Regions from separate parts of the Rubrivivax gelatinosus IL144 genome, predicted to be linked through region 2. Evidence: predicted binding sites of a transcription regulator. Region 2 holds the regulator's gene; each other region holds the start of a gene.
What was found. The regulator LexA, encoded in region 2, represses DNA repair genes until DNA is damaged. The targets are predictions, from matches to a motif close to ACTGTATNNNNATACAGT.
Positions count from the first base shown of each region.

Region 1: imuA (translesion DNA synthesis-associated protein ImuA) is a predicted target of LexA. The motif match lies at 2,615-2,632, and genes of this name have one in related genera.
Region 3: imuA (translesion DNA synthesis-associated protein ImuA) is a predicted target of LexA. The motif match lies at 3,956-3,973, and genes of this name have one in related genera.

Region 1 is NC_017075.1:1,884,108-1,893,612, reverse strand. It holds gene RGE_RS08870 (UvrD-helicase domain-containing protein) at 1-542, shown strand, start outside; gene RGE_RS08865 (DUF938 domain-containing protein) at 842-1,414, opposite strand; gene RGE_RS08860 (SOS response-associated peptidase family protein) at 1,558-2,517, opposite strand; gene imuA (translesion DNA synthesis-associated protein ImuA) at 2,645-3,490, shown strand; gene RGE_RS08850 (Y-family DNA polymerase) at 3,432-4,745, shown strand; gene RGE_RS08845 (error-prone DNA polymerase) at 4,752-7,907, shown strand; gene RGE_RS08840 (H-NS family nucleoid-associated regulatory protein) at 8,258-8,734, opposite strand; gene RGE_RS24005 (hypothetical protein) at 9,174-9,505, opposite strand, start outside.
Region 2 is NC_017075.1:2,517,776-2,527,280, reverse strand. It holds gene RGE_RS11695 (MarR family winged helix-turn-helix transcriptional regulator) at 1-395, shown strand, start outside; gene RGE_RS11690 (organic hydroperoxide resistance protein) at 433-867, shown strand; gene RGE_RS11685 (asparaginase) at 875-1,819, opposite strand; gene lexA (transcriptional repressor LexA) at 1,888-2,583, shown strand; gene RGE_RS11675 (helix-hairpin-helix domain-containing protein) at 2,589-2,966, shown strand; gene RGE_RS11670 (hypothetical protein) at 3,201-3,599, shown strand; gene RGE_RS11665 (hypothetical protein) at 3,596-3,964, shown strand; gene msrA (peptide-methionine (S)-S-oxide reductase MsrA) at 3,971-4,501, opposite strand; gene RGE_RS11655 (acyl-CoA dehydrogenase) at 4,588-5,781, shown strand; gene RGE_RS11650 (NAD(P)H-dependent oxidoreductase) at 5,783-6,562, opposite strand; gene RGE_RS11645 (LysR family transcriptional regulator) at 6,631-7,554, shown strand; gene RGE_RS11640 (DUF748 domain-containing protein) at 7,551-9,505, opposite strand, start outside.
Region 3 is NC_017075.1:3,656,612-3,666,116, forward strand. It holds gene RGE_RS16680 (alpha/beta hydrolase) at 1-478, shown strand, start outside; gene RGE_RS16685 (Y-family DNA polymerase) at 489-2,132, opposite strand; gene RGE_RS16690 (nuclear transport factor 2 family protein) at 2,241-2,681, opposite strand; gene RGE_RS16695 (DUF3224 domain-containing protein) at 2,678-3,067, opposite strand; gene imuA (translesion DNA synthesis-associated protein ImuA) at 3,067-3,801, opposite strand; gene RGE_RS16705 (MFS transporter) at 4,021-5,757, opposite strand; gene RGE_RS16710 (alpha/beta hydrolase) at 5,789-6,715, opposite strand; gene RGE_RS16715 (YchJ family protein) at 6,815-7,207, shown strand; gene RGE_RS16720 (WD40/YVTN/BNR-like repeat-containing protein) at 7,204-8,280, opposite strand; gene RGE_RS16725 (ubiquitin family protein) at 8,293-8,556, opposite strand; gene RGE_RS16730 (aldo/keto reductase) at 8,691-9,505, opposite strand, start outside.

The sequences.
Region 1 (9,505 bases), 630 kb from region 2:
TGTCGACTGGAAAGATCCGAGGCAAGAACAGGAAGCTCGTCGTCATGGAGTGCCAGAGGATTGCGGCGGAACGCGCGGATCTCTGCCTCTCAGGGAACCCCGAGGAAGATTGGTCCGCCGTGCGCGCGCTGATCGCCGCTTCGGCCGCGCCCCAAGTGGCCCGCGTGGCCGAGGACGCTCGCTTTCTCCGCCTGCTGCACAGGGGCTCTGCGCTGCGCACAGCGCTTAGCGAGATGTGGAGGACGCAGGGTGACTATCTCGGTGCAGAGGAGGCGCTTCGCGACGCCCTGCTCCAGGAGCATTTCGTCGTCGCGCAGAAGGAGTGGCGCGGGCTGCACCTGATGACCATCCACAAGGCCAAGGGGAAGGAGTTTGACGAGGTCGTGATCTATGAGGGCACCTACTCCGGGCGGATCGTGGCTGCGAACGCCGACGCAAGGCGCATCGCGCAGTCGCGGCTGGCGCTGCGCGTCGCGGTCACGCGGGCCATCCGGCGCACGACGATCGTGACGCCCCAGAGAGACGGGTGCCAGTTTCTTTAGCTATATGTTCCGGAAGTCAGCTGTGCGATGGAAGCTGGCGCTGGCCTACGCCAGCCCCGAACGTCAAGTTTCGAGCTGCCCATCTGGAGCCGCGATCGACTGCTCTGGGTCGAGACCGCCAGTTCAGGCGGTCGGAAAGCGGTCGTTCGGGAACATGCGTCGACTCGGCACCGGCGATGTCCGCAGCACGCCGGACTCCGGTCCCTCAGTCCGATGCGCCTGTGCTGCAGCGGATGACTGCAAGGCGGCGGTCATCGTGACGATGACAACCTGAGGCCTCGGACAGCTCCCACTGCAATTCAGTCCCTCGGGATGGGGTCCCCTCCGCGTCCGAACACCAGTAGGAGATTGTTTGCCGGCATCACCACGCGCTCGTGCAGCGCCAGTCCTACCGTCCGCGCCTCTGCCTCCACGGCCTCCCGCCGCCTGATCCCCCACTCGGCATTGCGCCGCTTCAGATCGGCGTCGAAAGCCAAGTTGCCCGGAGCGGTCGGAAGACCGTCTTCCAAGAGGGCCGCGCCCCGCATCAGCGCCGCACAGCACGCCCACGGCGCGATGTGCAGCAGGTTGGCGCAGAGGATTGCGTCCACCGGCTCGGGACATGGCCAGACGGGCTGGCGCACATCCAGCAGCAGCGGCTGCCTGACCCTCGGCAAGCCTGCGCACCAGGCCGCAATCGAGTCCAGCGCGGCGGCGTCGGCTTCGGTCGGCTGCCACTGCCAGCCCGGCAGGCCCTCGCTGCAGAAAGCCGCATGCTGCCCGCTGCCGCTGTCGATCTCCAGGAGCAGCCCGGTACTCGGCAGCACGCGCTGCAGTTCGGCCAAGATCGGGCCGCGGTTGCGCTCGGCGGCAGGGCTGTGAGTGGCGGCCATGGTCTTGAGGTTCAGGGCAAGGTCGGCGTCCGCGGATCCGGCTCGCCGCGATGGGACGCCCGGGCATCGGTGTGTGACCCGATCCCGTGGAGTGGCACGAAGCGCTCAAAGTCCTTCTCGTATCGGATCATGAGGGTGTCGCGCTACGCCGCCAGCCGATGCTCGTAGTACGGCCGTGCCCGGTCGTCCAGGATCTCGAACTGCGCTTTCAGGTTCTTCGGGTCCGGACTGAGCCAAGCGTCGATGTGCTCGGGTCGGATCGGCACGATGCAGCGGTCGTGGCCGGCGGCCGCCACCTCGGGCGGCGGCTCGTCGGTGATCGCCGCGAAGGACAGCAGCTCCGGCTCGCCCGGCGCCGACCAGCGCGACCACAGGCACGCCACCAGCATGTCCTGCACCGGTTGGGGCCGGAACTCCAGTACCACGTTGGTCGGCTTCTCGCCTTCAGCCAGCTCTCGGCCCTGGACCTTGTGCGCATCGACGTTCTCGAAGAACGCGTTGACCAGCATGAGACCGTGCGAGTAGCCGAACAGGTCCTTCCAGAACCCGCCCAGGTTGTCTCGGCGGGCGTTGTAGGTCCCCGGGTACTTCTGGTCGTAGAACGCCGGCTTGCCCGCCGGCCGGCACTGGTAACGCATCGGCTTCAAAACGCGGCGCCCGCCCTCGATCACGATCACAGGCGCGTAGTGCCCGGGGAAGATGCGGGCGTCGCGGTCTTCCAGGGTGGTCCGCCGCAGGTCCGCCAGCTTGGCCAGCGCCCAGCGCACCTTGTCGCTGGCGATGCGCTCGCTGTCCGCGGCAGTCTTAGTCACCTTGGCCGCCAGACTCCTCTGGGCGTCGGCGAGCCGCTTGCGCTGCTTGAACAACTCCTGCTCGAGCTTGATCGTCTGCTCGGCGTTGAACGCGGCGATTAGGGCGTTGATCTGCTGTCCCGCGGCCGCCTCGTTCCCCGCGAAGCCGAGTTCCATCGCCTTCGGGATCTTGATCCTGGGGTCGGCATGACGACGGTGGAACAGCTCGTAGAAGTCCTGGATCGACAGCTCGACGCCGTAGTCCCGCGTGTAGCGGATGTAGTCGGCCACGACCATGGCGCTGTAGCACATCGCTGAGCCTTCCCTTCGACCGACGCCCGCGGTCCGGTGCAGTGTACGGAACGCCCGCGCCCCAGCCCCGTTGGCATCCCGGATTTCCTGGTGGCATACTGGCTATCCATACAGTACCGGAGTCCACATGACTGCCGCCCTGGAATGGGCCGGCAGCGACGGGGAAGTGCCGGTCCAGGCCTTCAACCGTCCCGTCCAGTCCCGCTCACGGCGTTCGCAGCCGGGTGAGCTGCCGCCCGAAGTCGAGTCGGCGCTGTGGCGCGGCACCGAGCTGGGCCTGCAGGCCGGCCCGGTGCTGGGCAGCGGTTTCGAGGCGCTGGACCGCGAGCTGCCTGGCGGCGGCTGGCCCTGCCGGTCGCTGACCGAGCTGCTGTGCCCGCAGCCTTCGGTGCTGGAGTGGCGGCTGCTCGGCCCGGCGCTGCGCGCCGTCGTCGGCCGGGGTGGCTCGGTGGTCGTGGTCGGTCCGCCGAAGACCCCGCACCTGCCAGGACTGCGCCACGAAGGCCTGGACGATGCCCACTTGGTCTGGATCCAGGCCGATGCCCCGTCTGAGCGGCTGTGGTGCACCGAACAGCTGGTCAAGGCCGGTACCTGCGGCGCGGTGCTCGCCTGGCTGCCGCAGGCCCGCCCGGAACAGATCCGCCGCCTGCAAGTCTGCGCTCCGGCCTGCGACGGTCCAGTCTTCCTGTTTCGGCCCTCGTCGGCCCAGCACGAGCCCTCGGCGGCCCCGCTGCGGGTGCTGGCCAGCTTCGGGCTGGACTGGGAACTGCAGCTGCGGCTGCTCAAACGCCGCGGTGCGGCATACGACGGCGTGATCCAGCTGGCGTCGATTCCCGGCGGGCTGGGCGCGGTGCTGACGCCGCGGCTGCGGCACCCCAGCCGGCTCCTTCACGTCCCCTCCAAGGTGGCCCCTCATGCTCTGGGCAGCCCTGTTGCTTCCCTCGCGGCCCGACGGCACGCCACCGTCCGCTGAGGCGCTGCAGGGCCTGGCGGTCTGGGCGCTGCAGTTCACGCCCCGGGTCACGGTGTGCGACGAAGCGGTGCTGATGGAGGTGCAGGCCAGCGTGCGTCTGTTCGGCGGCAAGACGGCGCTGCGCGACCAGGTCGTGCACGAGGCCGCTGACCAGGGCGTCAAGGCCGTGGCCTGGGCCGGCACCAGCCTCGCCGCCCTGGCCTTGGCCCGCGTCGGCGTCGAGAACGGCTTCAAGCGTGCCTTGCCGGACCTCCTGGACAGCCTGCCGATGGGCGTCCTGAGCGCCGTCGGCCCGCACCAGGCGACGCTCGCCCGCCTGGGCTGCAAAACGCTGGGCGACATCCGCCGCTTGCCCCGGGGCGGCGTCAGCCGCCGCTTCGACAAGGAATTGCTCGCCGCGATCGACCAGGCCTACGGGCTGCTGCCCTGCGTCCACACCTGGGTCGCGCTGCCCGAGCGTTTCGAATCCCGGCTGGAGCTGATGTCGCGGGTCGAGACGGCGCCGGCCCTGCTCTTCGGGGCGAGGCGCTTGCTGCAGCAGCTCTGCGGTTGGCTGGCGGCGCGGCACTGCGGCACGACGGCCTACACGCTGCGCTGGGCGCACGACTCAATGCGGTCCCGGGATGCGGGCGAGGGTGGCGAGCTGACGATCCGGACCGCGGCGCCGACGCGCGACCTCGAGCACCTGTGCCGGCTGCTGGCCGAGCACCTGGCCAAGGTGAGCCTCGCGGCGCCGGTGGGCGACCTCGAACTCAGGGCGGACGAAGTCGTGCCGCTGCAAGCGGCCAGCGCCAGCCTGCTGCCCGACCCGGCGCAGGACGGGGAGTCGCTGCAACTGGTGCTGGAGCGCATCGCCGCCCGGTTGGGGCCGGACCGCGTGCTGCGGCCGGTGATCGTCGACGACCACCGGGTCGAATGGATGCAGATGTGGCAGCCGGCTGCCGCACCCCGGCCGCGCAAGAGCGCGGCCATCAAGGCGATGCCCCAGCCGAGCTGGGTGTTGCCCGAACCCCTGAAGCTCGCCACCCGCGGCCCCCGGCCGATGTACCAGGGCGTGCTGCTGCTGCTGACCGGCCCGCACCGAGTCGAAGGCGGGTGGTGGCACCGCATCGGCGAAGGCGAAGCCGCGACCACCGCCAACGTACAGCGCGACTACTGGGTGGCCTTGAGCGAGCACGCCGGGGTGCTGTGGATCTACCAGGAGCGGCTGGCCAACGACGAGACCGCCTGGTACCTGCACGGGGTCTTCGCGTGAGCGGCCATGGACGAGCCTCACGTCACTGCCGAGAACGGCGGCCGCAGGTCCGGCGCGATTCCCCAGTACGCCGAGCTGCGCTGCGTCAGCAACTTCAGCTTCCTCCAAGGCGCCAGCCTGCCCGAGGAACTGGTCGAGCGCGCGCAGCAACTGGGCTACGCGGCGCTGGCGCTGACCGACGAATGTTCGATGGCGGGAATGGTGCGCGCACACGTGGCGGCCAAGAAGATCGGCCTGAAGCTGCTCGTCGGGGCGCAGTTCCAGGTCCAGCCGGGTTCGGAGCCGTCGCTGCCAGCGTTCCACCTGGTAGCGCTGGCGTGCGACCTCAACGGCTACGGCAACCTGTGCCAGTTCATCACCCGGCTGCGCCGCCGCTCCGACAAGGGCACTTACCGGCTGGCGGTTGAAGACTTCGACGCCGCCGAGCTGGCAGACTGCGTCGTCATCGCCGCAACCGAGCGATCGGCCGGCGACGAGCAACTGCTGGCCCTGGCAGGCTGGCTGCTGACGCACTTCATCGGGCGCTGCTGGCTCGGGGTGGAGCTGCTGCGCCAGCTCGACGACGAGGTCTGGCTGCTGCGGCTGCGCCAGGCCAGCGAGCTGTCGGCCATCCCGCTGGTGGCCACCGGCGACGTGCACTTTCATGTGCGCTCGCGCAAGCCGCTGCAGGACGTGATGACCTCCACGCGCGTGGGCAAGCCGTTGACCGAGTGTGGGAGCGCGTTGCAGCCCAACGCCGAACGTCATCTGCGCACCCGACTGCGCCTGGCGCAGACCTACCCGGACAAGCTGCTGGCCGAGACGCTGGTGGTTGCCGCCCGCTGCAACTTCTCGCTGGACGAACTGCGCTACCAGTACCCGGATGAGGTCGTGCCCTCGGGCCACTCGCCGGCGTCCTATCTGCGCCAGATCACCTACGAAGGTGCCGGTCGCCGCTGGCCGCAGGGCGTGCCGGCCAAGGTCCAGGCCCAGATCGAGCACGAGCTCGAGCTCATCTCCGACCTGCACTACGAGCACTACTTCCTCACCGTTTACGACATCGTGGCGTTCGCGCGGTCGCGCCACATCCTGTGCCAGGGCCGCGGCAGCGCGGCGAACTCGGTGGTCTGCTACTGCCTGGGCGTGACCGAGGTCGATCCGGCGCGCATGTCGGTGCTCTTCGAGCGCTTCATCAGCAAGGAGCGCAACGAGCCGCCGGACATCGACGTGGACTTCGAGCACGAGCGGCGCGAGGAGGTGATCCAGTACCTCTACGCCAAGTACGGGCGCGAGCGGGCCGCCCTGACCGCTGTGGCGATCTCCTACCGTCCCAAGTCGGCGCTCCGCGACGTGGGCAAGGCACTGGGGTTCCCGGAGGCGGTCATCGACCAGGTCGCTAAGGGCCATACCTGGTGGGACGGCATCAACATCCGCACCGAGCGCCTCGTCGAGCTGGGCCTGTCGCTGCAGGACCTGGCCGTGCGGCAGCTGATCCAGCTCACCGGCCAGTTGATCGGCTTTCCGCGGCACTTGTCGCAGCACCCGGGCGGCTTCGTGCTGACCAAGGGCCCCCTGTCCCGGATGGTGCCGATCGAGAACGCGGCGATGGCCGACCGCACTGTCATCGAGTGGGACAAGGACGACATCGACGCGCTGGGTCTGCTCAAGGTCGACGTGCTGGCGCTGGGCATGCTGACCGCGATCCGCAAGAGCCTGGACTTCATCGGCCAGCGCAAGGGCTGGGCCTTCGGGATGCAGGACATCCCGTCTGAGGACCCGGCGACCTACGACATGATCTGCAAGGCCGACACGGTCGGCGTCTTCCAGATCGAGAGCCGGGCGCAGATGAGCATGCTGCCGCGGCTACGGCCGCGGCGCTTCTACGACCTGGTGATCGAGGTCGCCATCGTGCGGCCCGGGCCTATCCAGGGCGGCATGGTCCACCCCTACCTGAACCGGCGCCAGGGCAAGGAGCCGGTGAGCTACCCCAGCCCGGAACTGGAGCAGGCGCTGGGTCGAACGCTGGGTGTACCGGTGTTCCAGGAGCAGGTCATGCAGATCAGCATGTTGGCCGCCGGGTTCACACCGGGGGAGGCCGACGGCCTGCGACGAGCGATGGCCGCCTGGAAGCGCAAGGGCGGGCTGCAGCACTACTACGCCAAGATCGTCGACGGGATGACCGCGCGTGGCTACGACAAGGCCTTCGCCGAGGCGATCTTCGAGCAGATCAAGGGGTTCTCGGAGTACGGCTTCCCCGAGAGCCATGCGGCGAGCTTCGCGCTGCTGGTCTACGCGAGCTGCTGGATCAAGTGCCACCACCCGGCGGAGTTCCTGGCGGCGATGCTGAACTCGCAGCCGCTGGGGTTCTACTCACCCAGTCAGCTGGTCCAGGACGCGAAACGCCATCGCGTGGAGGTGCGGCGCGCCGACGTGATGGACAGCGACTGGGACTGCACGCTGGAGGGCGACGGAGATCCACCCGCGGTGCGCCTGGGGCTGCGGATGATCGCGGGGCTGAAGCTCGAGTCGGCCAAAAGGATCCTGCAGGAGCGGAAAGCGGCGCCGTTCACGAGCGCCGAGGACCTGGCCCGCCGGGCCGGGCTGGAACAGCACGAGATGACGCTGCTGGCGGGCGCCGACGCGCTGATGAGCCTGGCCGGGCACCGGCGGCAACAGGTGTGGGAGGCGGCGGCGCTCAGGTCAACGCCCAAGCTGCTGCGCGAGGCACCGGTCGACGAGGCCTACCTGGAACTGCCCGAGGCACCGGAAGGCGAAGAGGTGGTCTGGGACTACGCGGCCACCGGGCTGACCTTGAGGCGTCATCCGCTGGCGATCCTGCGGCCGCTGCTTGCAGCCCGAAAGCTGATGACGGCAGAACAGCTCCACAACTTGCCCGACGGGCGGCTGGTGAGCGCCTGCGGCATCGTGACGGTGCGCCAGCAGCCGGAGACCGCGCACGGAACGATGTTCGTCTCGCTCGAAGACGAGACGGGCAGCGTTCAGGTCATCGTCTGGCGGGCGGTGAAGGAACGGCTACGTGGGCCGCTGCTCAGGGCGCGGCTGATGGCGGTGAAAGGCCGGTGGCAGCGAGAAGGCGACGTCCGCAACTTGATCGCTGGACACGTCGAGGACTTGACGCCGCTGCTCGGGAGGCTGACGACGGAGAGTCGGGACTTCAGGTAAACATTCGCGGCTGCTGACGCGACGTCCAAGCCGCGAATGCTCGTCAGCTGGACTCAAGAAAAGACTTTGCATCCAAGGAAGGACGGCTGTGCACCCAGCTTCCGACACCTTGATCGGTCGCGTTGTCCGAGGTTCCCCTCGCTAGGACGCACATTTTCTTCATCACTCCAGGCCCTGTGCACAGGCCTGGTCACCGGGACGCCTTTCCGGGTCTCTCGGACGCAAAGTACGCGCAGTTTAGCTCGGAGCTTGCCGTCGGCTCCCGCTCGCCAAGGCTTGATTCTGCGGCCCCTATGCAATGCCCGGCTTCAGAGCGACGGCCCCAGCGCGGCTGAGACTCAGCAGTACCGCTACTCGGACCGAACCCGGGTCGCCGCAGCGCGAGCGAAGTCGTCGGTGCCAGGTTGCAGTTCAGCGACGCGGTAGCCCTCTTTACCCAGCGCCCGGCGCAGCCACTCAGGCTGACCGCCTAGACCGTCCCAAGACTCACCGGTAACCGGGTGTCGGTACCGAACCGCTGGCGTCGCCTCGACCTGTGCTGCGCGCGGCTGACGCGCGGCGAGCTCCCGTGGCTCAATGCGCCAGAACTCGACCAGTTGCCGCGCAACATGCAGGGCCCGCTCGCGTGCGCGCCGATGGTCCTGCTCAGCCTTGCGGCTCTCCACCAGTGCCCGCCTCTCGCGTTCGCGCTCGACTTCGCTCAGTGCCCGGCGAAGGTCCGTCTCGCTGATCGCGAAGCGAGCAACAAGCTCGCGGATCTCCTGGGCAGCGCGTTCACGCGCACCGGCGCCGACTGCATCCTGCAAGACACCCAACTGGTTCTCCAAAACTATCGAATCAGTGATGTTAGGCGTTCAAGCCTCTGCCCCGACCTTCGTGGGCTTTGCTGCCCTCAACGACGCTGCGCCGACCTACATCGCAGACCTACCGGAGCGGCCGTCTCGCAATACTCTGGACTCGCTTGATCGGCGGATCCGCGCCTGGCGGGCGGCGCGATCCGCAGTGCGCCAGGCTACGGAAGGCAGCTTCGCAGCGATTGCGGCCGGTGGCGGTCATTGGGTGAACTCACGGTCACTGCACCAAGCCGACCTTCACCGCTACGAACGGCAATGCCGTGGGCGTCGGCAAACCGTCAGACAGCCGACTCCCGCGGCGTCACCGCCGGGGAGGCATTGGCCGTCAACGACCGGTCCCTTTTCGCGCGACGGTCTCGACTCGACCCAGAGCAGTCAGCCGTCACTTTTATTCTCATATCGGCTTCAATTTTTAATCATATCGGAGAATCATTTTTCTATATTCGTTATGGCGCCTCTCTTGGAGCGGGCTAAAAATACAGTCAACAAACTCTCCATCTTCTACGCCGCATTCGTTTTCATAGCCAGAAATCACGAAGCTACCTCGATGATGATCATAAATCTCATCATGCAGATCTTTGAAAAAAGCAAAAAACTCTACAGGATAAAAACACTCTGAAGGCACACCCGACTCGCAATGAACCATCCTCTTAGATGAGCCATCCTTATTACGATGCAGCCCATCAATCCTTGACAACACATCGACTTCTACACGCTTAACTTCCTGCGCGGATACGTTGCACT
Region 2 (9,505 bases):
GCTCGCTGGCGATGACGCGGCTGTACCGCCCGCTGCTCGAACCGCTCGGCCTGACCTACCCGCAGTACCTGGTGATGCTGGTGCTGTGGCACGAAGGCCGGCAGACGGTGTCGGGCATCGGCGAGCGACTGGACCTGGAGTCCGGCACGCTGACGCCGCTGCTGCGCCGGCTGGAACGCGCCGGGCTCGTGCGCCGCGAGCGCGACGAAACCGACCAGCGCCGCGTGCACGTCGAGCCCACCGAAGCCGGCCGCGCGCTGCAAGCCCAGGCGGTCGAACTGCAAGGCCGGCTGCTTGCCGGTGTCGACTGCGACGCCGCCGAACTGGCGGTGCTCGTCGAGCGTGTGCAGGCCCTGCGCCGGCGCATCAACGAATCCCTTCCCCGCGCGGCCTGAGGCCGCCCTTCACGACGTAACCCCAAGGAGACTTTCCATGGCCATCGAAAAAGCGCTCTACACCGCCCGCGGCACCGCCACCGGCGGCCGCACCGGCACCGCCAAGTCCGACGACGGCCGCCTGGACATCCAGCTGTCGACGCCCAAGGCGCTGGGCGGCGACGACGGCGCCGGCACCAACCCGGAGCAGCTCTTCGCCGCGGGTTACGCCGCCTGCTTCATCGGCGCGCTGAAGGCCGTCGGTGCCCGCCACAAGAAGGCGATTCCCGCGGACGCCTCGATCAACGCCGAAGTCTCGATCGGCCCGCACGCCGGCAAGCCGGGTGCGTTCGGCATCGCCGTCGCGCTGACGGTGTCGCTGCCGGGCTTCGACAAGAGCGAAGCCGAGGCGCTGGTCGCCGAGGCGCACGAGGTCTGCCCGTACTCCAACGCGACGCGCGGCAACGTCGACGTCGCGCTGTCGGTCGCCTGACGGCGGCTCAGGCGCGGCGCGCCAGCAGGTCCAGCATCAGCTCAATGCGCGCCTGCGCCGGTGTCGCCGCGCCGTAGTGCGGCAAGGCGCCGTCGGTCGTGCCGACGACGCCGCCTGCCAGGCAGCGCGAGGCGCGCACGACGGCCACCCCGGCCGCCAGCGCCCGCGCCGCCGCTTCACGCAGCGCCGTGTGCACCGTGCCGTTGCCGGTGCCGGCGATCACCAGGCCTTGCACACCGTCGGCCACCAGCGCATCGACGATGCGCCCGCTGGCACCGGCATGGCTGGTGACGATCTCGACGCGCGGCCATCGGCCGGGCGGCACCTCGCCGACCGGTGCGGGATGCAACTCAGGCGCCGGCCAGTCGCGCAGCCGGCGGAAAGCACCGTCTTCGACGAGCGCCACGGCTCCGGCGTCACCCGCCGAGAAGGCGTCGAGCTGCCAGCCGTGCAGCTTGCGCAGCTCGCTCCCTGCGTAGACCTTGCCGCCGAAAGCGACCAGCACGCCGCGGGCGCCGGGCTCGCGCGCCAAACGCACGGCGTCGAGCAGGTTCTGCGGGCCGTCGGGCGACGGCGCGCTCGCCGGGCGCATCGCCGCGGTCAGCACCACCGGCTTGGGCGCGGCCAGCGTGCGGTGCAGGAACCAGGCGGTCTCCTCCAGCGTGTCGGTGCCATGCGTGACGACGATGCCGGCGAACTCGGGCCGCGCCAGCCGCGACTGCAGCTCGCGGAGCAGCAGCGCCCAGGTCGCGTGGCCCAGGTCGCAGCTGTCCAGCCGCGCCAGCGTCCAGGTCTCCAGCGCCTCGCCGGCCAGCGCCGGCACGGCGGCGGTGAGCTGTTCGGCCGACAGCGCGCCGGCGTCGTAGCCGACGAGATCGTCGCCGCGCGCCGCCGTGCCGGCGATCGTGCCGCCGGTGGCGACCAGCGCGACGACACGCGATTCGCTTTGCATTCCGTGGTCCTCTGGATGAAAATACAGTGATCTGGATGAATCTCCAGTCTCAAAGACCGGATCACGCGATGGACGACAGCCCCAAGCTCACGCCGCGACAGCAGCAGATCCTCGACCTCGTGCAAAGCGCGATCGAGCGCACCGGCGCCCCGCCCACCCGGGCCGAGATCGCCGCCGAGCTGGGCTTCCGTTCGGCCAACGCGGCCGAGGAGCACCTGCAAGCCCTCGCACGCAAAGGCGTCATCGAACTCGTCGGCAACACCTCGCGCGGCATCCGGCTGAAGTCTGACACACTGCGTGCGCTGGCCGAGGCGCGCATGTCGCAGCACGGCAAGCAGTTCAGCCTGCCGCTGCCCAGCCTGGCGCAGCTGACGCTGCCGCTCGTGGGCCGAGTCGCCGCCGGCAGCCCGATCCTGGCGCAGGAACACATCGACCAGAGCTACGTCGTCGAGGCCTCGCTGTTCCAGCGCAAGCCCGACTACCTGCTCAAGGTGCGCGGCATGAGCATGCGTGACGCCGGCATCATGGACGGCGACCTGCTCGCGGTGCAGAAGGCGCACGAGGCCAAGAACGGCCAGATCGTCGTCGCGCGCCTGGGCGACGACGTCACCGTCAAGCGCTTCCGCCGCACCAAGGCCGCGATCGAGCTGATCCCCGAGAACCCCGATTTCCAGACCATCGTCGTGCCGCTGGAAGGCAGCGACCAGGGTTTCGAGCTCGAGGGCATCGCGGTCGGCCTGATCCGCAACACGATGCTGATGTGAGCGTGATGGCCGCGCCCTACGCCCGTCGCACGCTGCCCTCGGCGCCGCCGCGGCCGGGGCCGGCGCGCCCGCCACGGGCGCCCAAGGCACCGCGGCCGCTGAAGGCTCGCACGGCCGACGAATGCGAACTGCTCGAGCAACTGCCCAACATCGGTCCGTCGATCGCCGGTGACCTGCGCCAGCTCGGCATCCTGCACCCGCGTGAACTGGCCGAGCGCGACGCGCTGGCGCTGTACCGCGCGCTCTGCGAAGCCACCGGCAAGCGCCAGGATCCTTGCGTGCTCGACACCTTCATGGCCGCCGTCGACTTCATGCGCGGTGCCGAGCCGCGCCCCTGGTGGACCTACACCGCCGAACGCAAGGCGGTCTACGGCGCGGTCTGAGCACCGGCCGTTGACGCGGGCGGCCACGCTGCCGCCACGCCACTTCTCCCTCTCGAAAGATCGCCTCGGCTGTCGTCGGCAGCCGGCTGGTTCACTCCTGCCCGGCTGATGAACGGCGAATGAACTGACCGGCTTCGTGGCCCTTGTTCGGGCCTTAACGCGTTGCCCGGCTGACCACAATGCACTTAAGCCGTGCCATTCGTGGCCGATATCACGTTCATGACCAGTTCCAGCATGTTGCCCCGCAGCGCATCCCGACCCGCCGACAGCGTCGGCTTCGGTCGCGCGCCGGTGCCGCCGCCGTCGCTGCGCACCGCGCCGACCGCGGCCTGGGACCGTTTCGTCTTCTGGCTCACCGCCCCGGCGGCGCTGGACGCGGCGCCGCCGCTGAGCCAGCTGCCGGTCGCACGCCAGGAGTTCGTCGACTCGTTGCTGGATCTGCAAGGCTCCGACGTCCACCAGCTGTCCGAACGCATCCAGCAGGCGCGCACGCTGCGCGAACTCTGGCATCTGCGCGCCGACCTCTACCGCGTCGTCGCGCTGCACCGCAGTCAGTCCGAGGCCGAACGCCGCCTCGCCCGCCTCAACGGCCATTTTCCGAAGCGCGGTCGCTCGCGCCTGATGCCGCTGTGAACCGCCCTGCCCTGCACGCCGTCGAACGTCCGCGCCTGCCGGTGCACCCGGTAGTCGGCGCCGTCGCGCTGGCCGGCCCGCGCCTGGCGCGGCTGGCCGCACGCCGCGCCTTCGTGACGACGAAACACGATTTCCTCGTCGCCGCCGAAGAACTCGACGGTTCCCACGGCGAATGGGTGCGGCGCCAGGTGCGCTCCGCCGAGCAGCCGTCGGACCTGTGGCTGCTGCGCGGCACGGTGTTCGCCGCGCTGGCCTCGGCCGGCAAGTCGGAACTCGAGCCCCTGCTGCGCGGCAGCCTGGCGACGCTGTTTCCCTACGGCCAGCCCGAGACCGACTTCCTCTGCACGACCGGCCTGCCGCGCTGAGCGCGCTCAGCCGCGCACGCGTTCGCGGAAGGTCTTGCGGAACTTCTCCACCTTCGGCGCGATGACGTAGGCGCAGTAGCCCTGCTGCGGGTGCTGCGCGAAGTAGTGCTGGTGATAGGCCTCGGCCGGCCAGTAGTTGTCTTCGGGCGCGAGTTCGGTGACGACCCGCCCGCCCAGCGCCCGGTCGGCCTCGGCGTGCACCTCGCGCACCACCGCTTCCTGCTCCGGCGTGTGCCAGTAGATCGCCGAGCGGTACTGCGGGCCGACGTCGTTGCCCTGGCGGTCGCGGGTCGTCGGGTCGTGCACGGTGAAGAAGATCTCGAGGATCTCGCGCAGCGAGATGCGCTCGTCGTCGAAGCGCACGCGCACGACCTCGGCGTGGCCGGTGCGGCCTTCGCAGACCAGCTCGTAGCTCGGCTGGCGCAGCTGGCCGTTGCTGTAGCCCGACTCGACGCCGAGCACGCCGTCGACCAGTTCGTACACCGCCTCGACACACCAGAAGCAGCCGCCGCCCAGCGTGATCGTCTGCACCGCCATCTCTGCAAGCTCCTTGTCGCAGCGGTGACGGGCCGCCACGGCCCGGTCCTTACACTGCGGGCTGGATTATCCGGAGACGAGGACACATGCAGCGCTTCCAGTGGGATGACCCTTTTCTGTTCGAGCAGCAGCTCGCCGAGGACGAACGTGCGGTGCGCGACGCGGCGCGCGACTACTGCCAGGACAAGCTCCAGCCGCGGGTGCTGAGCGCGGCGCGCGAGGAGCGTTTCGACCGCGAGATCCTGTCCGAGATGGGCGCGCTCGGCCTGCTCGGCTGCACGATCGAAGGCTACGGCTGCGCCGGCCTGAACCACGTCAGCTACGGCCTGGTGGCGCGCGAAGTCGAGCGTGTCGACTCGGGGTACCGCAGCGCGATGAGCGTGCAGAGCTCGCTGGTGATGCACCCGATCCACGCCTACGGCAGCGAAGAACAGCGCCAGAAGTACCTGCCCAAGCTCGCGACCGGCGAATGGGTCGGCTGCTTCGGCCTGACCGAACCCGACCACGGCAGCGACCCGGCGAGCATGGCCACCCGCGCCCGCCCGGTCGACGGCGGCTACGTGCTGAGCGGCTCGAAGATGTGGATCACCAACAGCCCGATCGCCGACGTCTTCGTCGTCTGGGCCAAGGAGACCGACGCCCAGGGCGCCGCCGGCGGCCAGGAGGCGATCCGCGGCTACATCCTCGACAAGGGCATGAAGGGCCTGTCGGCGCCCAAGATCGAAGGCAAGATGAGCCTGCGCGCCTCGATCACCGGCGAGATCGTGATGGATCAGGTCTTCGTGCCGGCCGAGAACAAGCTGCCCGGCGTCGCCGGCCTCAAGGGCCCGTTCGGCTGCCTGAACAAGGCGCGCTACGGCATCGCCTGGGGGGCGCTGGGCGCGGCCGAGTTCTGCTGGCACGCCGCACGCCGCTACACGCTGGAGCGCAAGCAGTTCGGCCGGCCGCTGGCGCAGAACCAGCTGATCCAGAAGAAGCTCGCCGACATGCAGACCGAGATCACGCTGGGCCTGCAGGGCTGTCTGCGTGTCGGCCGGCTGATCGACGAAGGCCAGGCGGCGCCGGAGATGATCAGCCTGATCAAGCGCAACAGCTGCGGCAAGGCGCTGGACATCGCGCGTCTGGCGCGCGACATGCACGGCGGCAACGGCATCCACGACGAGTTCCACGTCATCCGCCACATGATCAACCTCGAGACGGTGAACACCTACGAGGGCACGCACGACGTGCATGCGCTGATCCTGGGCCGCGCGCAGACGGGGCTGCAGGCCTTCTTCTGAGTCAGCGGCGGACGTGGATGCCCAGGCCCGACTCGCCCGGCGCGAGTTCGGGCCGCAGTTCCAGCTCGGGGATGTGGTAGTCGCCGAGGTTCTGGCGCCGGAAGGCGATCGGCTCGGTGGTCCACAGCGCGTCCAGCCGCTCGCCCAGCGCCGCGCTGGCCTGGGCGAAACCGGCCTCGTCGATGCGGCTGCTGCGGTAGATCACATGCGGTGGCAGCACCTCGAAACCCGGGTAGAACAGGATGCCGTGCTGGATCGGGAACAGGATGTCGTCGATCGGCCCGTTGATGCCGCGCGGCGCGTAGTGCGAAGCCCAGCCGCCGGTCGTCACGACCAGCATAGCGCGCTTGCCGGCGAGCGTGCCTTCGCCGTAGCGGTCGCCCCAGTGCGTGTCCGAATGTTCGCCGACGCCGTAGGCGAAGCCGCAGGCGTAGACCCGGTCGACCCAGCCTTTGAGGATCGCCGGCATCGAGAACCACCACAGCGGGAACTGCAGGATCAGCGCGTCGGCCCAGCGCAGCTTGGCCTGCTCGGCTTCGATGTCGGCGCTCTGGCTGCCGGTGTCGAAGGCACGTTTGGAGTTCGCCGAGGCGTCGAAACGCGCGCCGGGCAGGTGGGCGCGGTCGTCGTCGGCGTCGAGCGCCGCTTTCCAGCGCATCGCGTACAGGTCGGAGACCTGGACTTCGTGGCCGGCGCTCTGCAGGCGCTGCACGGCGAAATCCTTCAGCGCGCCGTTCAGAGAGCGCGGCTCGGGGTGGGCGTAGACGATCAGGACTTTCATGCGTCGTTTTCCATCGGAGGATGCGACGCACGATAGGCAGGCCGGGCGTATATTGGAAATGAATTGCAATGACGCCTGGTATAGCCGTGGAAGATAGCCTGAGGCGTTTGGACCTCAACCTGCTGGTCACGCTCGACGCCCTGCTCGCCGAACACAACGTGACACGAGCCGCCGCGCGCCTGCATCTGTCGCAGCCGGCGGTCAGCGTGCAGCTCGCCAAGCTGCGCGAAGCTTTCGCCGACCCGCTGCTGCTGCCCGGCCCTCGCGGCATGCGGCCGACCGCGCGTGCGCTGGAGCTGCGCCAGCCGCTGCACGAGGCGCTGGCCGCGCTCGGCCAGGCGATCGCGCCGTCGGCCGCCTTCGACCCGGCGCACGCGACCCACACCTGGCGCGTCGCGGCCACCGACTACGGCGCCTCGACGATCGTGCTGCCGGCGCTGGCCCGGCTGCGCGCCGCGGCGCCGGGCACGCGTCTCGCGGTGCTGGAACTGAAACCGCCGGCGCTCACCCGCCAGCTGGAACAAGGTGAACTCGATCTCGCCTTCCACGCCGCGGAGCTGGCGCCGCCCGACCTGCGCCGCCGGCCGCTGTTCCAGGAACGCTACGTGCTGGTCGCCCGCGCCGGCCACCCGAGCCTCATGCGGCAGCCGACGCTGGCCGAGTTCTGCGCGCTGGAACACGCCATCGTCTCGCCAGACGGCGGCGGCTTCCAGGGTGCCACCGACCAGGTGCTGGCGGCGCAAGGCCTGGCGCGGCGCGTCGTGCTGTCGGTGCCGCACTTCCTGTTCCTGGAAGCGGCGCTGGCGGCCAGCGATCTGGTGGCGATGCTGCCGGCGCGCCAGCTGCGCCCGGGCAGCACGCTGCAGGTCGTGGCGCCGCCGCTGGAGCTGCCCGGCTTCGAGATGCTGATGCTCTGGCACGAGCGCCTGCACCGCGACCCGGCGCACCAGTGGCTGCGCGAGCAGGTCGCGGCTGCGGTGGCAGCGGCTTAAGGCATTTCCAGCGACAGCTCGACCTGCGGTGTCCAGCCGGTCTGGCCCTCGGCCGCGTCGAGCTTGGGCGCAGCGAGGAACAGGCGCTCGGCCGGCAGGCCGCGAGCGACCAGCGCCTCGCGCACCGCGACGCCGCGGCGCAGCGCCAGGTCGCGCGCGACGTCGGCGTCGACCGACACCGCGGCCTTCAGCAGCGCTTCCATCTCCGCCGGCGGGATGTCCTTGGCCAGGCCGATCAGGTTTCGTGGTTTGTTCGGCAGCCGGGTGTCGGCGTAGACGCGGCGCAGCGTGCGTTCGCGCTCCTCGGTGGCCGGAACGGCGGCGCCGGGGCCGACGCCGCGCGAACGCGCGCGCTCCCGCGCTTGCTCGCTGCGCAGCCGCTCTTCCAGCGTCGCGGCCTGGATCGCGTCGTGCTCGGCCGTCGCGTCGGCGGCCCCGGCCACCGTGGTCTGCAGCGCCGGGCGGTCCTTCAGCGCCTGGGCGATGCGATCCAGCGCCTCCTCGGCCGACGGTGCCAGCGTCGCGGTGCCGGGCAGGAACTCGACCGCGCCGGTCTCGTCGCCACCGCCGCCGGAGAGCAGCGCGAACGGCGAGGTCACCGCCTTGACCAGCAGGTTGCCGATGACCTTCAGCACCAGGCCGAAGACGCTGAACTCGGGGTCGTTGATCGAGCCGCTGATCGGCAGGTCGACGTCGATGACGCCGTTGCGGTCGGCCAGCAGCGCCAGCGCCAGCCGCACCGGCAGCTTGGTCGCCACGGGGCTGTCGACCGGGTCGCCGAAAGTCAGCTGGTTCAGCACGATGCGGTTGCGGGCCTGCAGCCGGCCGTCGGCGTCGACGCGGTAGGCGACGTCCATGCTGAGCTTGCCGCGTTCGATCGCATAGCCGGCGTACTTGCCGGCGTAAGGCGACAGCGGCGCCAGTTCCAGGCCGCTGGCCTTGGCGGCGATGTCCAGCGCCAGCGGGTCGGCGGTCGGGTTCAGCGCGCCGCGCAGCTCCAGCGTCGCGGTGTCGGCGGCGCGGCCGGTGATCTCCAGCGTCGCCATCTCGCGTGTGCCCGAGCGCAGCCGGCCGAGCTTGCCGTTCAGCTCGCTCAGCGAGGCCGAGTAGTTGGGCTGGATGAAACGGTCGCGGAAGTCGACACGGCCGTCGACGAACTCGACGCCGGCGATGTCGAGTTCCAGCGGCGCGGCAGGCGAAGACGTGGCGGCGGGTGTCGCCGGCGCCGGTGCATCGCCGCCGCGCACGTCGCGCAGGTTCAGCCGGCCTTCCGGCGTGACGACCAGGCGCGAGAAGAAACGCGACAGCCGCACCGGGCCGGTGGCCAGACGCGTCGGCTGGCCCGGCGCCATGGACGCCGCCAGCGACTCGACGCGCAGCGACTGCCAGGCGAGCAGCTCGTCGCCGGCCTCGTCGTCGTCGCCACGCGCCAGCACGCGCAGGTCGGCGAGCATCGCATTGCCGCGCAGCGACAGCGCCGGCCCGGCGTCCAGCATCCGGAACTCGGTATCGCCGCGCCAGCCGAGTTCGGCCCGGCGCACCAGCACCGGCAGGCGCTCGCGCCAGTACGGTTCGGCCACCTGCAGCGGCAGCCGCGCGACGCTGACGCGGCCGCGCCAGGCCAGCGGCTGCAGCGCCAGCGTGCCCTCGGCCTGCAGCCGGCCGGGCGTCGGCGCCGGCGTGCCCGGCTCGTGGTCGGGCACGAGGTTCAGCGACAGGTCCAGCGAGGCCGGGCGTTTGCCGGACGGCCACTGCAGATCACGCGCCTTCAGCGCCAGCGCCTGCAGCGCGAAGCCGACCGGCGCCGGCGTCGCGGCGTCGGCCAGATGCAGCGAGCCGGCGGAGACCGACAGCGACTTCAGGCTGGCCTGCCAGCCCGGGCCGCGGTCGGCCGTGGCCGGGGTGCCGGCGGGCTTGAGCATCGCCAGCACGTTCCACTGCCCACGTGCGT
Region 3 (9,505 bases), 1.1 Mb from region 2:
CGGCTACCGCATGCGCGCCTGGTACGACATCCTCGGGCCCGACGCGCCGCGCCGGGAGGACGAGGCCGGGCTGCGCGAGTCCTTCGCCGCGGTGCAGGCGCTGGTCGAGCGCGAGATCGCGCGCGGCGTGCCGGCGGCGCGCATCGTGCTCGCCGGCTTCTCGCAAGGCTGCGCGATCACACTGGGCGGCGGGCTGCGCCTGCCGCACCGGCTGGCGGGCCTGGCCGGGTTGTCGGGCTACCTGCCGCTGCCCGAGACGCTGGCCGCCGAGCGCCACCCGGCGAGCAGCGGCACGCCGGTCTTCCTCGCCCACGGGCGCGAGGACGGCGTGGTGCCGCTGGTGCGCGGCCAGGCGGCGCGCGAGGCGCTGCGCCGCGAGGGTTTCGAAGTCGAGTGGCACGACTACCCGATGGAACACTCGGTCTGCCTGGAAGAGCTGCAGGCGCTGCAGCGCTGGCTGCTGAAGGTGCTGGCCTGAGCCGGCTTCGTCAGCCGAACCAGCCCTGCAGGTACCAGCCGCCGGCCGCGTCGTCGGCCGGCAGGCGTTCGCGGTAGACCCAGACCAGCGCGCCGTCCTCGGCCTGGGCGACGAAGTAGTCGCGCACCGCCAGGCCGCCGTCCCACCAGCCCGACTCGATGCGCTCGGGCCCGGCCAGCACACGCAGCGGGCGGCCTTGCCATTGCGGGCGCTCGTGGCGTTCGGGCAGCGGCTGCGCCGCGTCCAGCAGCCACACCGGGCGGTGCAGCGCGGCCCGGCGGCGGCGTGCGGCCTCGGGCACGACCGGCGCGGCCCGCGCCAGCAACGAGGCGATCAGCGCCTGCGCCGGGTCGGTCTCCGGGACCGGCGGCGCGGCGCTCGGCTCCGGCGGCGGCGGGGCTGACGGGGCACGCCGGCTGCGTCGGCCGGCCGGCACCGGACGGGCCGGCGCAGAACCCAGCGGCAACAGCCGCGTGCCGCATTCCGGGCGATGGTCGGGCTGCGGCGCCAGGCGCAGCACCTGCTCGTCGCCCAGGCGCGCGCGCAGCCGCTCCAACAGGCGCAGCAGGCCTTGCGCCTGGCCCTGGCGCGACGGGAACAGCTCGGCATTCGGCGCCGGCGCGTGCACCGTCTCGCGGCATTCGAGTTCCAGCTCCAGCGTCGGCGCCACCAGTTCCAGCCGGCCCAGGCGCTCGCGCAGCAGCAGCTGCAGGTGCCCGGAGTCGAGCGAAGGCTCGGCCAGCTCCAGGCGCAGCCGCGTGGCCGGCGGCGCGTCGCCGCGGTGGCGGTCGTGGCGCATGCCCAGCGTGAAGGCGGCGATGCGCACCTGGCGCGCCTGCGCCCAGGCCACCAGCCGCGCCAGCAGCACGAGGGCACCGTGCAGCACCTGGGCCGTGGTGTCGGCACGTGCGAACAGCTCCAGCCGGCTCTCGAAGACCGCCGGCGGCACGATGGGCTCGCGCGGGTCGGCCCGCCGGCCCAGCAGCTGATCGAGTTCGTCCAGCAGCGGGCTGCCGAAGCGGCGGGCGACGCCATCACGCGGCAGCGACTGCAGCTCGCCCAACGTGCGCACGCCCATGCCCTGCAGCGCCGCGGCGGGCTCGCGCCCAGCGTCCAGCAAAGCCAGCGGCGCGCCGGCAAGCAGCGCCTGCAGCGCCACCAGCCGGTCGCCCGGCACGAGCATGAAGCCGGCCTGATCCCCCCGCCAGCGCGCCAGCAGCGAAGCGCCACGGGCGGTGGGCGCACTGGCGATGCCCAGCGTGTGCCCCAGCGGCTCGACGGCGGCCTGCAGACGCTGCAGCAGCCGGGGCCCGCCGCCGAAGCAGCGCAGGCTGGCCGCCACCTCCAGCAGCACGGTGGCCGGCGGCTCGGGCACGACCATCGGCGTGAACGCCAGCGCGGCATGCGCCAGCGCCGTCAGCGCGGCGGCGTCGCGCACCGGATCGGCCTCGCCGTGCACCAGATCGGGCGCCAGCGCCAGCGCGGTGCCGCGCCGCATGCCGGGCTGCACGCCGCGTTCGGCGGCCAGGCGGTCGACGACGGCGATGCGGTGCGCGGCCACCAGCGCCAGCGGCCGCTCCTGTTCGGCCGGGCCCAGCGTCGCGCGCCAGGACTCCAGCGACAGCCGCGGGGCGTGCAGCGCGATCCAGAACATGGCCGAAACAGGGCACGAGCCAGCCGGCCGGGCAACGGCCGGGGCCGAGCCGCAGGACGCAGCGCAGGCGCCCCGCCGCGTCGGCGGCCCGGCGCCCGGCCACCGGCTTCAGCCGCCCTCGCCTTCCGTGTCGTCGATCGGCTCGGCCAGGTGGGCGCGGTTCGGCGGCGCCGCGTACGGCTCGGGCCAGAACTCGACCAGGCGGCGCACGCGGCCGGCGGCGAGGTCGCAGTCGAAGAACGAGATCACACGCGCCTGCTGCACGCCGTCGGTGACGACGACGTCGGACACCGCGTCGTGCGCGCCGCCGACGACGCGGTGCACACGAAAGCGCCAGGGCCCGTTCGCCGGGTACTCCTGGTTCATGCGCACGAAACGTTCGGCACCACGGAAACGTTCGCCGGACTGGGGCCAGTCGAGCACGAAGTCCTCGGCCAGCAGCTCGCCGACCGAAACGAAGTCGTTGCTCGCCATGCGGCGCCAGAACTCGTTCACCAGCAGGGTGGTGTCGGCCGCCGGGGCGGCGGCCGAAGCGGCGGGGGTGTTCATCGCGGCAGGTCCTCCAGCGTGTAGTCCAGGGCGTAGACATGGCGGCCGTCGGGCTCGATGCGGATGTCCAGCCGCCCGGCCAGGCCGGCGAGCGCACCGGTGCCCGAATCGGGCACGACGAGCACCTCCAGCCGCGGCTGGCCGCGTTCCATCACGCCATGGTGCTGCAGCACGAAGCTGCCTTCGCGGCCGTCGAGCCTGCCGACGACACGCTCGATCGCGACGTAGCCGGCCGAGCCCGGCACCGGGCTCACGAAGCTCAGCATCCGCCCCTCGCCGACGGCGTCGAGCGGGCCGTGGTAGCGCTTGTCCAGCCGCCGGGCGAGCGGGAACTCGCCGGGCTCGGGCGTCAGCCTGACATCGAAGACGCCGGATGCGTGGTTCATCACAAGACCTCCTGGGCGAACGTGGGGCGGAGCACCGGCGCCGCCGCACGGGCGCGGGCCGCGGCCGGCAGCACCGGGGGCAAGGCCAGCGCCAGCGGCTGGGCCAGCGGCGGGCCGCGGCGCTTGAGCAGGTGCACACGCAGCGCGTCGGCCCCGGCGGCGCAGAGCCACAGCCGCAGCGGCGCGACACTGGGCCGGGTGCGCGCGGCGTCGTCGCGCAGCACGAAAGCCGGGCCTTCGTGCGTCTGGGCCGCGAGCTGCAGCCGGCGCAGCGCGTCGGCCGGCAGCCGCGCCGGCAGCCAGGCGAGCACGGCACCGACCTGGCCCGAACGCAGCGCCTGCTCCAGCGCCCAGAGCACGTCGGCGGCGGGCAGCGGCCCACGCGCCCGGCCACGCTGCGCCTGGCGGCTGCGCACGACGAACAACCGCGCCAGATCGAGCCCGCATTCGGCCAGCGCCCAGCCGAAAGGCAGCGCCGGCGGGTCGAACAGCATCACGCAGCGTTCGTCGCGCTGCACCGCGGCCAGCGCCGGCGCCAGCAAGCGCATCTCGCCCAGGCCGGCACGCGGCAGCAGCAGCTCGGTGAGCACGCGCGAGGGCCAGCCACCGCCGGGCAGCACCGCGTCGAGCGCGGCGAAACCGCTGGGCCAGGTGGTCTCGTGCTGGCGGCCGAGCTGGTGCGCACGCCACAGCGCCGGGTGCAGGTCTTCCAGCGCCGCGGGCCGCGAAGGCACGGCCGGCGCAGGCGGCGCCACCGCAGCAGCCGGCACGGCCAGCACAGGCGCCGCCGGGGCCGGCACAGGCCACACCCGCCGCGCACGCCGCCCCTCCACCGGCACGGCAGCCGGCGGCGACGGGGCGAACAGGGGCAGTGTCTCCATGAAGGAGACTGTATGCCCATACAGTGCTCGCCGCAAGCACCCGGCGCCGCGCCTGGCGGCATCCGGTCACGGTCAGCCGGGCCCCGCCTCCAGCGACAACAGCGCCGGCCGTCCCGGCACGAAGCCCACGCTCAGCACCGGCACCGGCTGGCGTGCAACGAGCGCCGCCTGCGTCGCCGCCCGCCCGGCCTCGTCGGCGACGAAGAGGCCGACCAGCTCGCCGGCGGCCAGCGCCTGCGCCGCGCGGTCCACGGCCTCGGCATGCGCCGCAGCGTCCTCGTGCGCGGGCACCCAGGCGACGGCGCCGGCGCGGCGCAGCAGCGCGCCCAGACCCGGCCCGGCGAGCCGCTGCCGGTCGACGACCCAGCGCAGCGGCCGCGGCCCGGCGGCCGCCGGCAGCAGCAGGTCGGCTCCGCCCGGGGCCGCGCCGACGAGCAGCGCGGCGCCGTCGGCCGGCGGCTGCAGCCCGGCCACACGCAGCCGGCGCAGCAGCCGGCCGTGCAGCAGCGCCAGGCAGCGCAGCAGGTACTCGGGCACGAACCAGAACACCGCGCCGGCGACGACGGCGTTGACGACGCCGGCGACGAGGAACACGCCTGGAATCGACAGCCCCGCGCCGAGCAGCGCCCCGGCGCCCAACGCGCTGGCGATCATGAACAGCGCGTTGAGGATGTTGTTGGCGGCGATGATGCGGGCGCGGTGCGTCGCCGGGCTGCGCAGCTGGATCAGCGCGTACATCGGCACGCTGTAGACGCCGGCGGCCAGCGCCAGCAGCACCAGATCGGCCATCACGCGCCAGTGCGCCGGCTGGGCGACGAAGGCGGCCACCGGCATCAGCGCCGAGGCCGGCAGAGCGTGCGCGGCGAAATACAGGTCGACGGCGAAGACGCTCATGCCGGCTGCGCCCAGCGGCACCAGACCGATCTCGACGTGGCGCCGCGACAGCGTCTCGCACAGCAGCGCGCCGACGCCCACACCGACCGAGAACAGCACCAGCAGCAGCGAGGCCACCTGCTCGTCGCCGTGCAGCACGTCCTTGGCGAAGGCCGGGAACTGCGACAGGAAGACCGCGCCGAAGGCCCACATCCACGAGATGCCCAGCAGCGAGCGGAAGACCACCGGGTCCTCGCGCGACAGCCGCAGGTTGCGCCAGGTCTCGCTGAACGGGTTCCAGTTGATGACCAGGTCGGGCTGCGGCGCCGGCGAACGCGGCACCGCCTGGGCCACCAGCCGGCCGAGCATCGCCACGCCCAGGCAGGCGACAGCCACCAGGCGCGCGCCGGCCTCGGGCACCGCCATCAGCAGGCCGCCTGCCAGGTTGCCCAGCAGGATGGCGACGAAGGTGCCCATCTCGACCAGGCCGTTGCCGCCGGTCAGCTCGCGCTCGTCCAGGTGCTGCGGCAGGTAGGCGTACTTCACCGGGCCGAACAGCGTCGAATGCAGCCCCATGCCGAAGACGCAGGCCAGCAGCACGACGGCGTCGGCGCGCACAAAGCCCCAGCCGGCGGCGGCCATGATCGCGATCTCCAGCGACTTGACCCAGCGCGCCAGCAGCGCCTTGTCGTACTTGTCGGCCAGCTGCCCGGCGGTGGCCGAGAACAGCACGAAGGGCAGGATGAAGACCGCGCCGATCACCAGCCCGGCCAGCGAAGGCGGCATCCAGTGGAGCTGCAGCTCGTAGGTCGCCATCACGGTGAAGGCGAACTTGAACAGGTTGTCGTTGCCAGCGCCGAGGAACTGCACGGCGAAGAACGGCGCGAAGCGGCGCTGGGCGAGCAGCGCGAACTGGTTCGGGTGGCCGCCGCTCATCGGCGCCCCCGCGGCAACAGGCGGCGCACCGTCAGGCCGCCACCGGCGCGAGCGCCTCGCGCAGGAAGCCGCCGGCCAGCGCGAGCGCGGTGTGGGCTTCGTCGAGCACGCGGCCCATCGTCACGAAGCCGTGGATCTGGCGCTCGAAGCCGACGTATTGCACGCGGTTGCCGGCGGCAGACAGCGCGTCGGCGTACTGCAGACCCTCGTCGCGCAGCGGGTCGTAGCCGGCGGTGATGACCAGCGCCCGCGGCAGCCGGCTCAGGTCGGGCGCCAGCAGCGGCGAGGCGCGCCAGTCGGTCCACGAGGCCTCGTCGGGCACGTAGTGGCTGCGGAACCAGGCGATGCTGTCGTTCGTCAGCAGATAGCCCTGGCCGTTGGTGGCGTGCGAGGGCGCGACGGCGCGCATGTCGGTCACCGGGTAGATCAGCAACTGCGCGGCCAGCGGGTCGTGCGCGTCGCGTGCGGCGATCGCCGCGACGGCGGCCAGGTTGCCGCCGGCGCTGTCGCCGCCGACGGCCACCCGCGCCGGGTCGACGCCGAGTGCGACGGCTTCGCGCCGCGCCCAGCGCACGGCGGCGACGGCGTCGTCGACGGCGGCCGGGAAACGGTGCTCGGGCGCCAGGCGGTAGTCCACCGACAGCACGGCGCAGCCCGAGGCCAGCGCCAGCGTGCGGCAGACGACGTCGTGCGTGTCCAGGTCGCCGATCGTCCAGCCGCCACCGTGGAAGTAGACGAGCAGCGCCAGCACACCCTCGCCCGGACGGTACAGGCGCAGCGCCAGGCCGGTGTCGGTGACCAGGTCGCGCACCTCGGCCACCGCCGGAGGCTCGGGCTGGGTGAAGGCACGGCGCTCGGCATAGAAGCGCCGGGCTTCGGCCGGCTGCAGCGTGTGCACCGGCGGCACGCGCTTGTCGATCATCAGGTCCAGCAGCGCGCGGGCTTGGGGGTCGAGCATCGGGAGTTCCTGGCGGGACGGTGGCGTGCACGCGACGCGTGCGCGAGCCGGCTGCGCCCGAGTGTAGCCAGCGCATCCCGGCTGCACGGCCGGCGCCGTATGCTCGCGCCGCCCGAGGACCAGACGATGACCCCCTGCCCCTGCGGCCTGAAGGCCGACTACGACGACTGCTGCGGCCGCTGGCATGCCGGCGCCGCGGCACCGACCGCCGAGGCGCTGATGCGCTCGCGTTACAGCGCCTACGTGCTGGCGCTGGAGCCCTACCTGCTGGCCACCTGGCACGCCAGCACGCGGCCGGAGAGCGTCGAGTTCGAGCCCGGCCTGAAGTGGCTGGGCCTGGAGGTCCGCCGCGCCCGCGAAGACGGCGACACCGCGACGGTCGAGTTCGTCGCCCGCAGCAAGCTCGCCGGCCGCGCCTTCCGGCTGCACGAGACCAGCCGCTTCGTGCGCGAGGACGGCCGCTGGTACTACGTCGACGGCGAGATGCGCTAACCGAAACGCACGGCGTGGATCGGCGGCAAGGTCGTCGCCACCGTGTGCCACTGCTCGCCGCCGTCGACGCTGGCCCACAGCCCGCCGGTCGTGCTGCCCAGCAGCAGGCTCGTGCCGTCGGCGGCCACGTCCAGCGCGTGGCGGTAGACGAGTTCGTAGCAGTCGCGCTGCGGCAGCCCGGCGCGCAGCGTCTCGAAGCTGGCGCCGCCGTCGCGCGTGCGGTTGACGGCCAGCGCGGCACCCACCGGCACGCGGCACTCGTCCTTCACCGCCGGCACGAACCAGGCGGTGCCGGGGTCGCGCGGGTGCACCGCGACGGCGAAGCCGAACGAGGACAGCGGCGCCTGCACGCGCTGCCAGGAGCGCGCGCCGTCGGTGGAGCGCCAGATGCCGTTGTGGTGCTGGCACCAGAGCACCTCGGGCGCCGCGGCGCAGCGCACGATGCGGTGCGGGTCCTGCACCGCCGGGTCGTCGGCGCGTTCGGGCGGCATGTAGTCGGCGCGCATGCCGCTCGCCGCCAGCGCCCAGCTCGCGCCGTCGTCCTCGCTCGCCCAGGCGCCGCCGCAGGACACGCCGACCAGCAGCGCGCCCGGCCGCGACGGGTCGGGGCAGACCGAGTGCAGCCCCGGCACCTCGTAGCCGCCGCCGAACCACTCGGCGCGGCCGGGCGCGTGCCACAAAGCCTCGACCAGGCGCCACGAGGCGCCGAAGTCCTCGCTGCGGAACAGCCCGCCGGGCAAGGTGCCGGCCCAGACGGTGCCGCGGTCGCGCTCCAGCGTCCAGACCTGCACCAGCGTCCAGGCCGGCCCGGGCGCGCCTTCGGGCTGAGGCGGATAAACGGGGGCGGCGACTTCGCGCCAGCTCGCGCCGCCGTCGTCGCTGGCGTGCAGCTTGACGCCGAAGTGCCCCAGGTTCAGCGCCGCGAGCATGCGGCCGTCGGCGTCGGGCGGCAGCAGCGCCGACACCGGCTCGCCGAGAAAGGAGACGCCGGCCACGCGCCAGGCACCGGCGCCGTCGTGGCGCAGTTCGAACAGGCCTTTGCGCGTCGCGGCCCAGGCGCGGTCGTGGTCCATCTTGGCCCCCTTTCAGCCTCCGGACAGCGCCTGCAGCACGTGCACGGTGCTGGCGGGCGCGAGCGTGTCGGCCAGCGCCGTGCGGCGCTGGCCGTCGACGAAGACGGCGACGTTGGCGCGCAGCGCGCCCTGGTCGTCGAGCACGTAGCCTCTCAGCCGCGGATGGTGCTCGAACGCGGCGGCGAGCGCCTCGCCCAGCGTGCCCGCGTCGGCCTGCACCGCGTCGACGGGGCCGACGAAGCGGGCGAGCTGCGGGGTGAAGACGACACGCGGCACCGCCGCATCATGCGGCGCTGAAGCCACCGCGCCGAACGCGAGACCGCGCCGGCGTCAGGGGATCAGGGGAGCACCCTTCGGCCTGGCGGCCGGTCCCGCCAAGCGGGAGTGAGCACCGGACAAGTCCTGAGGTCTCAGGCGACCTCGTGGCCCATGCTCGCCTGCCAGACGCGGTACCAGGCTTCGGCCGGCAGGCGCAGCGCGAGCGCCGCGGTCGCCTCGGCCAGCGCCTCGATGCGCGACGAGCCGGTGATCGGCACCGGCCGCGACGGGTGGCGCAGGATCCAGGCGTAGGCGACGGTGGCCGCCGAGACGCCGTGTTCGGCGCCCAGCGCCTCGAGCACCGCGCGCACGCGCCGCGCCTGCTCGTCGTCGCCGCGGAACAGCCGGCCGCCGGCCAGCGGCGACCAGATCATCGGCGGCAGCCCCAGGTCCAGCGCCTGCTCCAGCGTGCCGTCGGCCAGCGCCTGCATCTGCAAGGGCGAGAGCTCGAGCTGGTTGGTGACGAGCGGGATACGCCGGTGCAGCAGCGCGAACTGCGAGGGCGTGTGGTTGGAAACGCCGAAATGCAGCACCTTGCCGGCGCGGCGCAGGTCGTCGAAGGTGGCGGCGATCTCGTCGGGGTCGGCCAGCAGGTCGGGCCGGTGCAGCAGCAGCAGGTCCAGCCGGTCGGTGCGCAGCGCGCGCAGCGAGGCCTCGACCGAGGCGACGACGTGCTCGCGCGAGCCGTCGTAGGACTTGATCGCATGCGCCGGGCGGGCGTCGCAGACGAGCTTGATGCCGCACTTGCTGACCAGCCGCAGCCTCTCGCGCAGCCCCGGCGCGGCGGCCAGCGCCTCGCCGAACAGCGCCTCGACGCGGTAGCCGCCGTAGATGTCGGCGTGGTCGAAGGTGATGATGCCGAGCTCGAGCGCCTGCTCGATCCAGCGCACGCGCGCCGCGACGTCGA